Regions from separate parts of the Enterobacter cloacae complex sp. 394F7 genome, predicted to be linked through region 2. Evidence: riboswitches for the same ligand, from Rfam matches in the RefSeq annotation. Region 2 holds a riboswitch; the other holds the start of a gene.
What was found. Region 2 has a riboswitch for thiamine pyrophosphate ahead of thiM (hydroxyethylthiazole kinase). Riboswitches for the same ligand answer to the same signal wherever they lie in the genome.

Region 1 (7,685 bases), on a different contig from region 2:
AGCATTAAACAGCTGCAGCGCCAGCAACGCCTCTCGTGAATGGAAGAAAATCAGCCCCAGGTAGAAAAGCACTCCGGCCGCTACGGCTATCAGCATCATCCGGCGTTTCCCGAGATGTTTGACGTAGTATCCCGCCAGAATCATCGCCGGAATTTCCAGCCCGGCGGCCGTCCCCATTAAGATCCCCGCGAGCTTATCCGGCAGACCCAGATCGCTGCTGATCCACAGCGGCATATCGATGATATACATGGTGTTGCAGGTCCACATCAGCGTGGAGGCGATAAACAGCATACGGACGTTTTTATCCTGCCAGCCGCTCACCTGAGTAATGGGTTTATCCGCTGTCTGTTCGACACGCGCCACTGACGGCAGCACGAAGGCAATCAGTGCCAGGCTAATGGCAAAAATCCCCGCAGCGATGGAAAACATGGCGGTAAAACCGTAATTCAACGCCAGCATAAAGGCCAGCGGCGGACCAATGACCCATGCAAGAGAGAGCTGCGCACGCATCACCGAGCTAAACATCACCACTTCCCGCGCCGAGTTGTCGGCATATTCCCGGGCCAGCGCGAACAGCTGCGGCATGGCGGTGTTCGCCAGCGAGGCCAGCAGCACGCCGCAGGTGATCAGCGTCAGGTAGTGACGATTAAAGGCAAACAGCAGCGCGTTACCCACAGCCATGGCGCAACAAAAGAGGATCAACTTGCGGCGATCGCCCTGGCTGTCGGATCGTTTCGCCAGCCCCAGGCTCACCAGGATCCCGGCGATGGCGTTCACGGTATAAAACAGGCCGACCCAAAACGGCTGCGCCCCCACCTCCCGGCTGAGAAAAAGACTCAGCGTCGGTGCCTGCAGCGCCCCCGCCACGCCCATCATAAAGGCCACCAGCATAAAAGCGGCATACACGCCGTTCAGGCGTCGCCCCATCGTCATTAACCAGAGCATCTGCAAGTCCTTGTGAAAGCGAATCGAAATTGGGTGAAAGAATAAACGAAAAAAGCCAGCAAAAAACATTTTGCTGGCGGGTGATAAGCACCAATACTCAGTCACACATGATCGAGGCGAGTTAGCGAGAAGAGGTCGGTTTCGTAACGTCCCACTGCATCAGTTCTTCTAACATTTTCAGCCGTTGCTCAGCACACTGACGGGCCAGCCAGGACGTTCCTTTTGTCGCTGAAAAGTACTGCTGATAAAACTGACGTGCGGTAGACCTCTTCATAATGTACCTCCTCACTTCATCGGGAATCATTATTGGCTTAATATAGGGATTAATAAATTGCTGATTTTTTGTCAGGAGTTCCCCTTTTATGCCTTCTGGTCGTCTGCAACAACAATTCATCCGCCTCTGGCAGTGCTGCGAAGGGCAATCGCAGGAGACCACGCTTAACGAACTGGCTGAACTCCTTAACTGCTCCCGACGTCATATGCGCACGCTGCTTAACACCATGCAGCAACAGGGCTGGTTAAACTGGGAAGCCGAAGCGGGACGCGGCAAACGCTCACGCCTGACCTTTCTCTATACCGGGCTGGCCTTGCAGCAACAGCGAGCGGAAGACCTGCTGGAACAGGACAGAATCGATCAGCTGGTGCAACTGGTAGGCGATAAAGCCGCGGTACGTCAGATGCTGGTCTCCCATCTTGGGCGGAGTTTTCGTCAGGGCCGCCACATTCTGCGGGTGCTCTACTATCGCCCGATGAAGAATCTGCTCCCCGGCACGGCCTTGCGCCGCTCAGAAACCCATATGGCGCGACAAATATTCAGCGGCCTGACGCGAATAAATGAGGAAAACGGGGAACTGGAAGCTGATATTGCGCACCACTGGCAGCAACTCTCCCCACGTCACTGGCGCTTCTTCTTACGTCCCGGCATCCACTTTCACCACGGCCGCGAGCTGGAAATGCGCGATGTCATCGCCTCACTGGAACGTGCCCGCAAGCTTCCGCTTTTTTCGCATATTTCGCGCGTTCACTCCCCCACCGCCTGGACGCTGGATATAGAACTGTCTCAGCCGGATAAATGGCTCCCCTGGCTGCTGGGGTATGTCCCATCAATGATTTTGCCAGGAGAGTGGGAATCGCTGCACAATTTTGCCAGCCAGCCCATTGGCACCGGGCCCTATGCCGTGTCGCGTAACACCAATAACCAGCTGAAAATTCGCGCGTTTGATGACTATTTTGGCTACCGGGCGCTGATCGACGAAGTGAACGTCTGGGTATTACCGGATCTCAATGAAGAGCTCAGCGCCGGGCTGACGCTTGAAGGCCCCACAACGGGCGAAAAGGCGGTGGAAAGCCGCCTTGAGGAGGGCTGCTACTACCTGCTGTTTGACAGCCGCACCCACCGCGGGGCCAATCAGGCGGTACGCAAATGGATCAGCCACGTCTTATCTCCCTCCAATCTGATTTACCATGCGGAAGAACAGTATCAGACGTACTGGTTCCCGGCGTACGGGTTGCTTCCTCGCTGGCATCATGCCCGGCCGGCCCACTGTGACAAACCAGCAGGGCTGGAGTCTGTCACCCTGACCTACTACCGCGAGCACGTGGAACACCGTTTTATCGCCAGGATCATGACCAGACTGCTGGCCGCAGAAGGCGTCCGGCTGGACATCAGGGAAGTGGACTATGACGAATGGCACCAGGGGGAACTGACCAGCGATATCTGGCTGAACAGCGCCAACTTCACCCTGCCGCTCGATTTCTCGCTCTTCTCACACCTGTATGAAGTCCCGCTGATCCAGCACTGTATCGATCGGGACTGGCAGCAGGATGCGGCGCAATGGCGTGCGGGCGAGATGAACCTGGCCACCTGGTGTCAGGCGCTGCTGGCCGAACAGGCGATCGTGCCGCTGATCCACCACTGGCTGATGATCCAGGGCCAGCGCAGTATGCGGGGGTTACGGATGAATACGCTGGGCTGGTTTGATTTTAAATCCGCCTGGTTTGCGCCACCGGAGCCATAACACTTTCGTAATATTCGCCAAATCATTACAATACCGCCGTTCTCAACGGGGTGCTGCATCACTGATGTGCGCTGAGATAATACCCGTCGAACCTGATCCGGATAACGCCGGCGAAGGGATTTGAGGCTGTCGCTCAAAATCCTTTGCCACTCAACCTTGAGGTGCAAAGTGTTAAAAAAAGTGCTTCCCCTGCTGGCGCTGTTTGCGCTACCTGCTTTCGCAAAACCCGTCCTGACGGTCTACACCTACGACTCCTTTTCAGCCGACTGGGGCCCAGGCCCGGTCGTCAAAAAAGCCTTTGAAGCCGACTGCAACTGCGAACTGAAATTCGTGGCGCTGGAAGATGGCGTCTCGCTGCTTAACCGTCTGCGTATGGAAGGTAAAAACAGCAAGGCCGACGTGGTACTCGGCCTGGATAACAACCTGCTGGATGCGGCCTCGCAAACGAAACTTTTCGCCAAAAGCGGCGTAGCGACAGATGCGGTTAACGTGCCGGGCGGCTGGAAAAACGACACCTTTGTGCCGTTCGATTACGGATATTTTGCGTTTGTTTATGACAAAAACAAGCTGAAGAACCCGCCGAAAAGCCTGAAGGAGCTGGTGGAAAGCGACCAGAAATGGCGCGTGATTTATGAAGATCCGCGCACCAGCACGCCAGGTCTGGGCCTGCTGCTGTGGATGCAGAAGGTATACGGTGATAAAACGCCGGAAGCGTGGCAGAAGCTGGCCGCCAAAACCGTGACCGTCACCAAAGGCTGGAGCGAAGCCTATGGCCTGTTCCTGAAAGGGGAGAGCGACCTGGTGCTGAGCTACACCACCTCCCCGGCTTATCACATTATCGCCGAGAAGAAAGACAATTACGCCGCCGCTGATTTCGCTGAAGGTCATTATCTGCAGGTGGAAGTGGCTGCCCGCACTGCCGCCAGCAAGCAGCCGGAACTGGCCGAGAAGTTCCTGAAATTCATGGTCTCCCCGGCGTTCCAGAATGCGATCCCAACGGGTAACTGGATGTATCCGGTGACCAACGTGACGCTACCTGCTGGCTTTGAGCAACTGACCAAACCGCAAACCTCGCTGGAGTTTACGCCGCAGCAGGTCGCCGCGCAGCGAGCAGCATGGGTAAGTGAATGGCAACGCGCCGTCAGCCGCTAATTCCCGGTTGGTTATTTCCCGGACTGCTCGCCGCTGTAGTGATGGTGGCGGTCAGTCTGGGTGCTTTTCTGGCATTGTGGTTTAACGCGCCGGAGAGTGATCTGAGCTCTCTCTGGCACGACAGCTATCTCTGGCACGTCATCCGGTTCTCTTTCTGGCAGGCGTTTCTCTCTGCCCTGCTGTCGGTGATCCCGGCCATTTTTCTCGCGCGGGCGCTCTACCGCAGACGCTTCCCCGGCAGGGAGGCGCTGTTGAGACTGTGCGCCATGACGCTGATCCTGCCCGTCCTGGTGGCGGTATTTGGGATCCTGAGCGTGTATGGTCGTCAGGGCTGGCTGGCCGCCCTCTTTAACCTGCTTGGTCTGGAGTGGACCTTCTCCCCTTACGGACTCAAAGGTATTCTGCTGGCGCACATCTTTTTCAACATGCCCATGGCGACCCGGCTTTTTTTACAGGCGCTGGAGGCTATCCCCGGCGAGCAGCGTCAGCTTGCGGCACAGCTGGGTATGCGCGGCTGGTCATTCTTCCGCTTTGTCGAATGGCCGTGGCTGCGCCGTCAAATCCCTCCGGTTGCGGCGCTGATCTTCATGCTCTGTTTTGCCAGTTTCGCCACCGTGCTTTCTCTTGGTGGTGGACCACAGGCGACCACCATCGAACTGGCGATTTACCAGGCGCTGAGTTACGACTACGACCCCGGCCGCGCTGCGCTTCTGGCTCTGGTACAGATGCTGTGCTGTCTTGTGCTGGTCCTGCTGAGTCAGCGTCTGAGCAAAGCCATTCCACCGGGCAGTCATCAGATTACAGGCTGGCGCGATCCTCAGGACAGCCTGCACAGCCGAATCGCGGATGTGATGTTGATCGTACTGGCCCTGCTGCTGCTGCTGCCGCCGCTGATGGCCGTCATCGTCGATGGCATTAACCTTAACCTCGTCTCCGTGTTGCAACAGCCCGTCCTCTGGCAGGCGACCTGGACATCCTTGCGCATCGCACTGGCTGCCGGGCTATTGTGCGTCATGCTGACCATGATGCTGCTGTGGAGCAGTCGCGAACTATATGCGCGCCAGGCGCGCAAAGCCGGACAAGCGCTGGAGCTGACGGGGATGTTAATCCTCGCAATGCCGGGCATCGTCCTGGCAACCGGCTTCTTTTTATTGTTCAACAGTACGGTTGGTCTGCCGGAAAGCGCCGACGGAATTGTGATTTTTACCAACGCCCTGATGGCCATTCCCTATGCGCTGAAGGTGCTGGAAAACCCCATGCGCGACGTCAATAGCCGTTACGCTTTGCTGTGTCAGTCGCTTGGTATACAGGGCTGGCGCCGGTTAAAGGTGGTTGAACTGCGAGCGCTGAAACGCCCGCTTGCTCAGGCGCTGGCCTTCGCTTGTGTGCTCTCCATTGGAGATTTTGGTGTGGTGGCGCTCTTCGGCAATGAAGATTTCCGCACGCTGCCATACTGGTTGTATCAGCAGATCGGCTCCTATCGCAGCCAGGAGGGGGCCGTCACGGCGCTGTTGCTGCTGTTGCTGTGCTTTGCCTTATTTACCGTTATCGAAAAACTTCCGGGGCGCAATGTTAAAACTGACTGATGTCACCTGGCTCTACCAACACCTGCCTATGCGGTTCAGCCTGTCGGTACGCCCGGGTGAGATGATTGCCGTGCTTGGCCCAAGCGGGGCAGGGAAAAGTACCTTACTCAATCTGATTGCCGGTTTTCTGCAACCGGCAAGCGGGTCGATAATGATTGAAAACAACGACCATACCTACACCCCGCCCGCCAGGCGTCCGGTCTCGATGCTGTTCCAGGAAAATAACCTGTTCACCCATCTGACGGTGCGGCAAAACATCGCGCTGGGTATGGATCCGGGGCTGAAACTGAACGACGCACAGCGCCAGAAGCTGGAGCATATTGCCGGGCAGATGGGCATTACCACGTTTATTGACCGACTCCCCGGAGAGCTCTCTGGCGGACAACGTCAGCGCGTGGCGCTGGCTCGCTGTCTGGTTCGCGAGCAGCCGATACTGCTGCTGGATGAGCCCTTCTCTGCACTCGATCCCGCGCTGCGCCAGGAGATGCTCGCCCTGGTACAGGAGGTCTGCCAGCGTCAGCAACTGACGATGCTGATGGTGTCACACAGTATTGAAGATGCCGCACGCATCGCCCCGCGATCGGTGGTGATCGCGGAGGGTCGGATCGTGTGGGAGGGTGAAACCGAAGTGTTGATGAGTGGCAAAGCAAGCGCGTCGCACCTGCTGGGGATCCTTAACGGCTGACCACCTTCAACAGGATCTCACCGTACACCGGCATCAGCGGATGGCGAATCAGCGCGATCAGCGCCACGACGGCAACGCCCAGCGTCAGCGGCGCCAGCCACAGCAAGCGCGAACGAGGCAGATAGCGCGTCAGATGATCGACATTCGCTTTCGCGCTGCGCCATAGCCGCCAGCACAACCATGCAGCGAGCCATAACAGCAGCGCTGTTGCCAGCAATAACCATTTAAAGCCACCGCTCTGCACATCGTCAGGAATATCAATTGCCGCCCCCGCCAGGATCCCCGGCAGGAAGTAGAACGGCGGCCAGAAGACGCAGCCGATAATGTTCGGCAAAACGAATTTTGCGACGGGCAGCTCCAGCATCCCGGCGACCATCGGCACCAGCGGACGCGTTGGCCCGACAAAGCGTCCGACGAGGATCGTAAACATGCTGTGCTGATGCAGTGCATGCTCGGTTTTATCCAGCAACGCTTTGTTCTTCTTCATGAATGACCAGCGGTGCAGCGGTTTCTTGAAACGCCAGCCCAGCCAGAAGGAGATCCAGTCGCCCAGTAAGCAGCCGATCATACCGGCCAGCCATGCCTGCCAGAAATTGACCTCACCGCTGCCAATCAACGCGCCCAACGCCGCCATCATCACCGTACCAGGCAGGATCAGCCCAACCAGCGCCAGCGATTCCAGAAACGCCACCAGCGCAACGGCGATAAGCGAATACATAACCGACTGGGTAATAAAATGTTCCAGCAATGCCTGCATAACTATTCCGGTCAGAAAACGAATCAGGGATTCTGCTTAGCGCCCTGCACCGCGTCAAGACAACAATTGTCTGAATAGTTTACAGGTTGCTTCCGTTGTTCACCTGCTTGTTTATCTTTTTTTACCGTTTATTCACATCCCGCCCGGAATTCACTGGGGCTGGCGCCAGTGCATTTTTTAAATACGCGGGAAAAATAGAGCTGATCTTCAAAGCCCACATTGCGCCCGACGGTGGCAATGGGCATCCGGGTGGTGCTGAGCAGCAGTTTCGCCTGGCTGATGCGCTGATCTTCGCGCCAGCTCAGCACGCTGACACCCAACTGCTGCCGGAACAGATGCGACAGCCGCGACGGCGACAGGCAGACATGCTGGGCCACGCTGGCGATATCAAACTGGCTGTCGGCCAGGTGGTCGCTGATGTACTGGCAGGCATCACGCACACGGTTATCCAGCGGCGGATTAAGCGACGCGTTAATCGCCTCCATCCGGCGCAGTAACACCTGTTCAAGCAAATTAATCGCCAGCAGCTCAGCGTAGCGCCC
Region 2 (7,685 bases):
GACAGTAGCTGATGCTGTACTCAATCGGCCGGTGCTGCTGGTCAAGCGCAACCTGCTTGATCACCAGTACCGGTATTTTGTCATCCATACTGATATGCGCCTGAAACTCGCTGTCCGGCATCCGGGCGCTGACCCGGGAGCGGGTGCGTTGCGGAAAGATATTCTGGCTACGGAAGTAGTCGTACAGCGAGATGCCAATTGCGTCCGGGTCATGAATTAACTCAACCGGAACCCAGGACTCCTCAATCGACACCGCGTCATCGTCAACGTAACGAATGCGCTTAAGCAAGAATACCTCGCTGTCCGGGGGTACCGACAGCTGGCTGGCGACCTCTTCCGGACACTTCACCACCCGTTTATTCACCCATAGCGTGTTAGGTTTTTTACCGCGCAGCACCACCTGCTGGGAAAACCCGCGCGCTTCCTTGAGCGAATATTCAAAGATGTTGTTGATCTGTGTCCCGTAACCCCGGGCGCGCGTTACCACGCCCTCTTCTTCCAGCGCCTGCATCGCTTTGCGCACGGTAATGCGCGACACCCCGGTTAACTGGCTCAGATCGCGCTCGCCGGGCAGAATATTCCCGTGCTCCAGCACTCCGCTGCGTACCGCGTTTTTTACCGTTTCGGCAAATTTCAGATACAGCGGCATGTTGTCGGGCGCGGCGATCCGTTCATTCAGTTGAGCGATTAACCGGGTATGCGCTTGTTCCATCTCTGTTTTCTCAGGCCTGGTGTTTCCTGCCAGTATACTGGCTTACCACCATGCATGAAAATGATGAACCGGCCCAATACCGTGACCCACTTCCAGAGTATCGGCTTTTGCCAGCGCGGCGGAGAGCCACGTTTTGGCCTCGCGTACCGTATCGCCCCAGCTGTTGTGCCGTGGACGCAGCGCCGCCAGCGCGGCAGAGAGCGTGCACCCCGTACCGTGGGTATTTTTGGTGTGCACACGCGGGGCCGTGAAACGCAGTTCACCGTCACGGGTAAAGAGCCAGTCCGGGCTTTCATCGTCATCAAGATGGCCGCCTTTCATTAGCACCGCGCCACACCCCATCGCCAGCAGGGCGTTCCCCTGCTCTTTCATCTCACGTTCGTTCTGCGCGTGCGGCGCGTCTAACAGTGCGGCCGCTTCCGGCAGATTTGGCGTAATCAGCGCCACCTGCGGCAGCAGTTTCTTGCGCAATGTCTCAACAGCAGAGGCAGAGAGCAGCGGGTCGCCGCTTTTAGCCAGCATCACCGTATCCAGCACCACATTTTGCACCTGATAACGTTGCAGCCGCTCGGCCACCGCTTCGACGATATCCGTTTCTGCCAGCATCCCGATTTTGGTGGTGTCGATGCGCACATCGCTGAATACCGTGTCCAGCTGTGCACCGACAAAATCAGGTTCGATACGGTAGACCGACTGCACGCCACGGGTGTTTTGCGCCACCAGGGCGGTGATCACCGAGCAGCCGTAAGCGCCAAGAGCGGAGAACGTTTTCAGGTCGGCCTGGATACCGGCACCGCCGCTTGGATCGGTACCGGCAATCGTCAGAGCATTAATTCGTTTCATGCCTGTGCCTCCAGGTTGTGCAGCGCATCAAGGAACGCGCTGGCAAAGCTGCCCGGCCCGTGAGACTGCGCAACGGCGATCGTTCCGGCACGCTTCATCCATCCGCAGGCAGCGGCAACATTATCCAGCCGATCGCCCGGCAGCGAGCAGCTCGCCGCCACCACCGCCGAGAGCGCACACCCGGTGCCCACCACGCGGGTCATTAACGGATCGCCGCCCGCAACCTTTCGGGTGCGCTGGCCGTCGGTAACGTAATCCACCTCCCCCGTCACTGCCACAATGGCATTGGACTGGCGAGCCAGCGCCTGTGCGGCGGGCAGCGCGGCAGCGGCGGTGTCGGTGGTATCGACACCGCGTCCCCCTGCGCTCATCCCCGCAAGGGCGAGAATTTCCGACGCATTGCCGCGAATGGCGGCTGGTTTCAGTGCAAGGATCTGATGACAAAAGCGGGTACGGAACGCCAGAGCGCCCGCGGCAACCGGATCAAGCGTCCAGGGCTTGCCTGCCGCCACCGCGCTCTCAATAGCCCGACGCATCGACTGGGCGCGGGGCGTGGTGAGGGTACCGACGTTAATCAGCAGCGCATCGGCCATCCCGGCAAACTGCTCGGCCTCTTCGGCTTCAATCACCATTGCCGGAGAAGCACCAAGCGCCAGCAGAACGTTGGCCGTAAAGGTTTGCACGACATCATTGGTCATACAGTGCGTGAGCGGCGAACGGGTTCGGAAGTGATGTAAAACGTGTAAATCGAGCAGGTCAGGCTGCATGGGTTCGCTCCTGCCTTGCGTGAAGAAGCGATGACCAGAGGAGGCATCTGACTTCCCTACGCTGGCATTATCCAGATCAGGTAATACGGGTATTTCTCAGCCTTCACAAAGAAGGGCACCCCGAGTCAAATAAATAAAAATCAAAAGCTTGCGATTAACGTCCCGTTAATCCCTGTTCTGGATCATGCCAGCGGAAAGCCAAAGACTCAACCCTAAAAAATGCTCTGTGTCCCAGCTTGTATCACAAGCTGTATCCCACATCCAAACGACAAAAAGGCCGGATTGCTCGAGCCTCTTTTAGTTGTGATCTTTCGCTGTTTTCGAAACCGATCTGACGTGTGACGGTCTCAGCCAAATTTAAAGAGGCCAGGGATATGCTCGCTCTTCACATTGCAGCCCACAGCCCACGCAAGAACCTTCGCTATCACGTTCTGAAACGTGGGGGAAGCCTGCCAATACTCAAAAAAATATTAGAACCTTACCTGCCAGTAAGCTTGTTCTCTTCAATCCTTTCGACTGCAGTTTATAAGGTATAGAAAATGAAGAGTACGTTACTCGCTCGCAGTCCTGCCCGTACTCCAGGACGTTTGAAACGTCGGAGAATAAAAGTAGAGAATTGCGGCATGGAGTCTCAAAGTTTGATCATGTGTTCTTTCCGCTAAAATAAGACGTTGGGAATGTATTTCCTTTTGTCTTCGACCTTATTGCACGTAAAATGACCAGACACATTTTGGGAAGGAGTCTTTAATGGATATCGCGCTGCTCAACAGAGGCTGGAACAGAACATGGTCAGATACCATGGTGAATCTGGAAGCCCGGAAACTCGTCGAAACAGCAAACCGGTTGTCAGCATTCTATTTGCAAGATGGTCTAACACGTATCAAGTTTGTCGAAGAGATAAAACAGGTCGTAGAAAAGGAGTTCGAGGCAGCACGGCGAGCTAAAACAGACGAAGAATGCATTATATGCATCAAAAATCTGCGTGCCGAAACGGATAATCTGCACGAACAAGAACGCCTGTTAAAAACCAGAGCCGCACAACTTTATGCACAGGTCGAGTTTGTTCGGGAAAATAATAAAATCGTCGGATATATGATTTCGGCTGTGAATATCGTTATATCAGGGATGGTTTTCTATGGTGGGATGATCATGATCTCGACGATGAACCCTATTGGAGTCCTCGCTGGTGCAATCTTAGTTGCTGATGGCACTAACGGTATAACTAAAGAAGTGAATAAATTTTTATCTCAAGGGGAATCTAACTCTGAAGGTGTGGTCGCTGACAAAGTGATTAATATTGCTCAGTTTATGGGGTTTAAGGCTGAATCTGGTCTGGCTTTGTATAACACTCTGACATTAAGCGCAAACATCTACAGCATTTTTGGATTAGCGCGAAAAGCAGGTGCCTGGCGATTGTTCCGTTGGCTTCCCCACGATTACTATCGTAAAGTCAACATAATGAGTCGCCCCAAGTTAACTATGAAAATAGTAGGCTACGGTATCAAGGCTAAAGTTATTTTTGACCTGCTTTCCACCGAAGCACCGAATCATTAACCTCTGTATTTTCTCCAGAACCGCCAGGATTTGTAAGAAAGGACTGGCGGTTGAACAAAAACAGCAATCAACATTGCTATAGATAAACCGATCCCTGTGGATATGATGTATTGTATTTCATTTGAAATAATTACCCAGAGAAACATTGCCATGAAAGCGGAAAAGATCCAAATAACTATCCTGAATCGATTTGCCAGATCCTGAATCGCTTCTCCCAACGTACCACCATAGCTTTCAACATTGTTTTTTATCTTCTGCAAATCCGATGGTGTAAAACCAGAACGTAACAAAGCTTCATCAGTAACTTTCATATTGTATCGTCCTTTATCTTTCAAAGATGTTTCCCCAACCCCAGATTGTACAAGCAATCATACTGATGAACGTTATAGCAATCCAGCCGAAACTTTTCGCAGACTCTATCCCCTTTCTTATCGTCTGGGTGGTACCAGGGCGTTTCAACCATTTAAGGTTAACGATCACATAATGTTTATACAATTTATCAGATTTTAGACAATACAAGCCTTAATGCCCGTTAGTGAACCACTCAGGACTCCCAATCAGCCCCCATCAATCACAGAAGAAACTGAGGATATCCACACCGGCGGGAACAATCCGCAGCCGATCCAAGTTCCGCAGACACTGAAGGACAGCATCGATAAGAACCAGATGCCCGCAAAAGCCAAACCGCGACAAGCCAGCATAACGGCGGACACTTACCGGCAGTTATTCGCCTAACTGCCGCACACCGTCGCAGGTAACGCGCTTCGGTTTATTATGGTAACTGGCCGTCGTAAAAACGAAGTTGTTGAAATGGTGCGACAGGAGATACGGCGCGATGTATGGTTCATTTCTGGAAACCGTTCAAAGAATAGCAGCGTTCGCGACGTGCTGGGGCTTTCGCCTACAGACGCAGGCAAATGCTGGCCTGTCGGCGGAACAACTTTAAACGACGTTTTAGCGCGGCTGGGCGTGATGGCTGGTTACACCGACGAGCAGACCGGCGAACCGGTAGAAGTGACATGCGCCGTTCACAATTTGCGCCGTTCCTGGGCTAACATTCTGCGCATTGAGGTTAGACGCGATCAGGAAAAAACCGATCTAATGCTGGCGCACACATCACAGAACTATGATCAGACGTCAAAGACCTACCAGAAAATTGCGGAAATCCACACCGCAAACGTTGCGGATGGGTGGCGGCGCTGGAATAGCTACTGGCGACAAGCTATTGAACAGTCAGCGGCGAACCATTAATGGATAAAGCCCGCTTCATTCGGGCGTAAATTTTATAACTTATTGGAGTATTTATGGCTGTTCATCCGTTTCTTCGGATATGACCTCCACAATTTCCCCGCACTCCCCGCACACCACGTGAAGTTGGCTATCTTCTTCGGATTCGTATATTTCACTCTTTAAGCTGTGACAGTTAGGACATTTTATTTCATTATCAAACCCAATAAATTTAAGGAATAGGTTTTGAATTAATGAAACAGCAGTGCAAGTAAGTAAAAGACAAATCTTTGCATCAGGTAAATTTTTATTTGAAGAATGCACTGTTTCTGCAGATAGATCCCACGCAGATTCAACAGTTGAACGGCAATATTTCCTTAAGCCAGAATTATGCTTTCCTGCCGCATATAACCCAATGACTATTCTGCAGATATTCTTAAAATCAGCAGCTTTAATGTTATCTTTCTTTAAAATATCCTCATGAGTTTTATAAAGATGGGCAGCGAGTTCAACCATACTCTCTCTACATGTTAACCCAATACTTTAAATGTCTTCAGGGGCACTTATATCATTCAGAGCAACAGCAGAGGCATTAAGCCTACGACTGATTGAGCATAGCATATCGATATCTAAGGGCAATTCATCAATAACATGTTTGAACTCACTATGATGTCTTGCCTGTAGTCTCTGCGTTATACCTAAATGAAAAGAGTATGCTTCGTCAGCAGAAAAGAAATATTCACCCTGAGTATAAAGATTTAAAGGGACGAGTTCTCCCTCAGCAACCCACCAGTTACCATCATTTTTTGTTCTAACATTCCAAATATTTACTTCGTACCCTAAATCGTTAAACGTCTTTTCAACCTGCATATTTTTTATATTTTCAAGATTCTGAGATCTTAAGTATTCAGTAATTCTTTTCTCGGCATCAATAGTGAAAACGCATGATAATATATAACTAAAATCATCATTATACATACTACTACAACACATAATTCAATGACACATATTACCATACTATACGCCCGACAGCGGTATGCCCTTATGCACTCTTCACCAAATTAAAATCAACTATTCCATATAGGTAAATCTTATTTATTTTGAAAACATGATTAGCAACCAATTGAGTCTGTACGCAATTGCAGGACGCGAATGGTGAATGTAACGTGAAGCCAGCTAAACAGAACAGCAGCGTTAAACAACTTATCAATGAAACTGATTACGTTATGAACCAGCCAATCTCGAATGCTGCAGAACATCTTCTCTCAAAAGGCTGGAAACCAAACGACGGTACATAGAACAAAGGTGGCTATTATCTTCAATTGGTTGAAGAGAATGAGAAATTCATGAACACTCAACTCTCTAAAGATTAAAAAGAATCATCATTAATGACTCTGTATTTAAGTCGCCCCATCAAGATGGGGCAATACCTTAAATTAAACTGACCTGATGCCCGTCGTCGCCAGGTCAATGTTTACTCCAGTTGCCAGGCCCCACCATGGATAAGTGACGCTCGCCCCATCCAGGCAAACAGCGCCAGATCACGGCAATCTTCATCAGGATAAATTCGGCTGCTTAAACACGCGTCGCCTTCATTGACAAAAACTTCCACGGATGAACTGTCGAAGAACAGACGCAGATTAAGCGTATTATCCAGGTTCAGCGCGACGCTTCGTGTCCCGCACAGGCCATACTGCGGATAGTTTCGCTCAAGAACCAGACGCTGCATTTGAGCATCCACGTAGACGCGCAGCCCCTCTCCCAGACTCATGCCGTACTGCTCGGCACTGCTATTGGCACAATCCCACTGCAGAATAACCTCCATCGCGTCGCAGCGTTCCACCAGAGCCATCTGCTGATGAGTCAACGTGCTGACCGGCCAGGGGAACCACGCTCGCCGCAGGCCTTCGACCTCTCTGGCTGGCCGCATTTGCAGACGGTGATCCGCGCCAAGCGTCAGTTCGCGCGGTAAAGAGAGCATCCCTGCCCAGCCGTCCTCCTGTTCCGGCTGGGAGGATTCCCACATGTCCAGCCAGCCGATAACGATGCGGCGACCATCAGGCGTGAGGAAACTTTGTGGCGCATAGAAATCATGCCCGCGATCCATCTCCACAAACTCACCTTCCCGCACAAAAGGCTGCCCGGGCTGCCATTCGCCCAACAGATAGCCGCTCTGGAAAAGATTACGGTTTTTGAATCCTTCAGCGGCCATCCCCTGAGGCGAAAACATCAGCACGCGTTTGCCATTGAGCATGAAAAAGTCCGGGCATTCCCACATGTAGCCCATCTTTTTTTCAGCCACTGCCAGCACGCCCATATCCTGCCACTCACGCAGATCGGCAGAACGATAAACGCGCACCTGGCCCGTCTCACCGTCCCGTGCACCGACAACCATGTACCAGCTCTCCCCTTCACGCCACACTTTCGGGTCGCGGAAGTGATGCAGACCTGGCGGGGTATCAACGATCATTCCCTGCCGGACAAAATGAATGCCGTCACGGCTGGTCGCCAGACATTGCACCTGGTAGAGATTCGCCTCGTCATCAGGATCGCCGTGGAATTTATGTCCGGTGTAAATCAGC

Region 1: linked by a shared signal. The riboswitch ahead of thiB (thiamine ABC transporter substrate binding subunit) and the one ahead of thiM (hydroxyethylthiazole kinase) in region 2 are both predicted to bind thiamine pyrophosphate.

The regions. Positions count from the first base shown of each region.
Region 1 is NZ_JBXWCS010000001.1:362,864-370,548, reverse strand. It holds gene AC2FAK_RS01835 (sugar efflux transporter) at 1-945, opposite strand, end outside; gene sgrT (glucose uptake inhibitor SgrT) at 1,067-1,219, opposite strand; gene sgrR (HTH-type transcriptional regulator SgrR) at 1,308-2,963, shown strand; TPP riboswitch at 3,000-3,100, shown strand; gene thiB (thiamine ABC transporter substrate binding subunit) at 3,132-4,115, shown strand; gene thiP (thiamine/thiamine pyrophosphate ABC transporter permease ThiP) at 4,091-5,701, shown strand; gene thiQ (thiamine ABC transporter ATP-binding protein ThiQ) at 5,685-6,386, shown strand; gene AC2FAK_RS01805 (DedA family protein) at 6,376-7,143, opposite strand; gene araC (arabinose operon transcriptional regulator AraC) at 7,272-7,685, opposite strand, start outside.
Region 2 is NZ_JBXWCS010000005.1:262,418-270,102, reverse strand. It holds gene AC2FAK_RS10165 (GntR family transcriptional regulator) at 1-712, opposite strand, end outside; gene thiD (bifunctional hydroxymethylpyrimidine kinase/phosphomethylpyrimidine kinase) at 755-1,555, opposite strand; gene thiM (hydroxyethylthiazole kinase) at 1,552-2,322, opposite strand; TPP riboswitch at 2,359-2,455, opposite strand; gene AC2FAK_RS10150 (DUF4225 domain-containing protein) at 3,070-3,876, shown strand; gene AC2FAK_RS10145 (hypothetical protein) at 3,873-4,187, opposite strand; gene AC2FAK_RS10140 (hypothetical protein) at 4,651-5,127, shown strand; gene AC2FAK_RS10135 (hypothetical protein) at 5,179-5,619, opposite strand; gene AC2FAK_RS10130 (hypothetical protein) at 5,647-6,081, opposite strand; gene AC2FAK_RS10125 (glycoside hydrolase family 32 protein) at 6,578-7,685, opposite strand, start outside.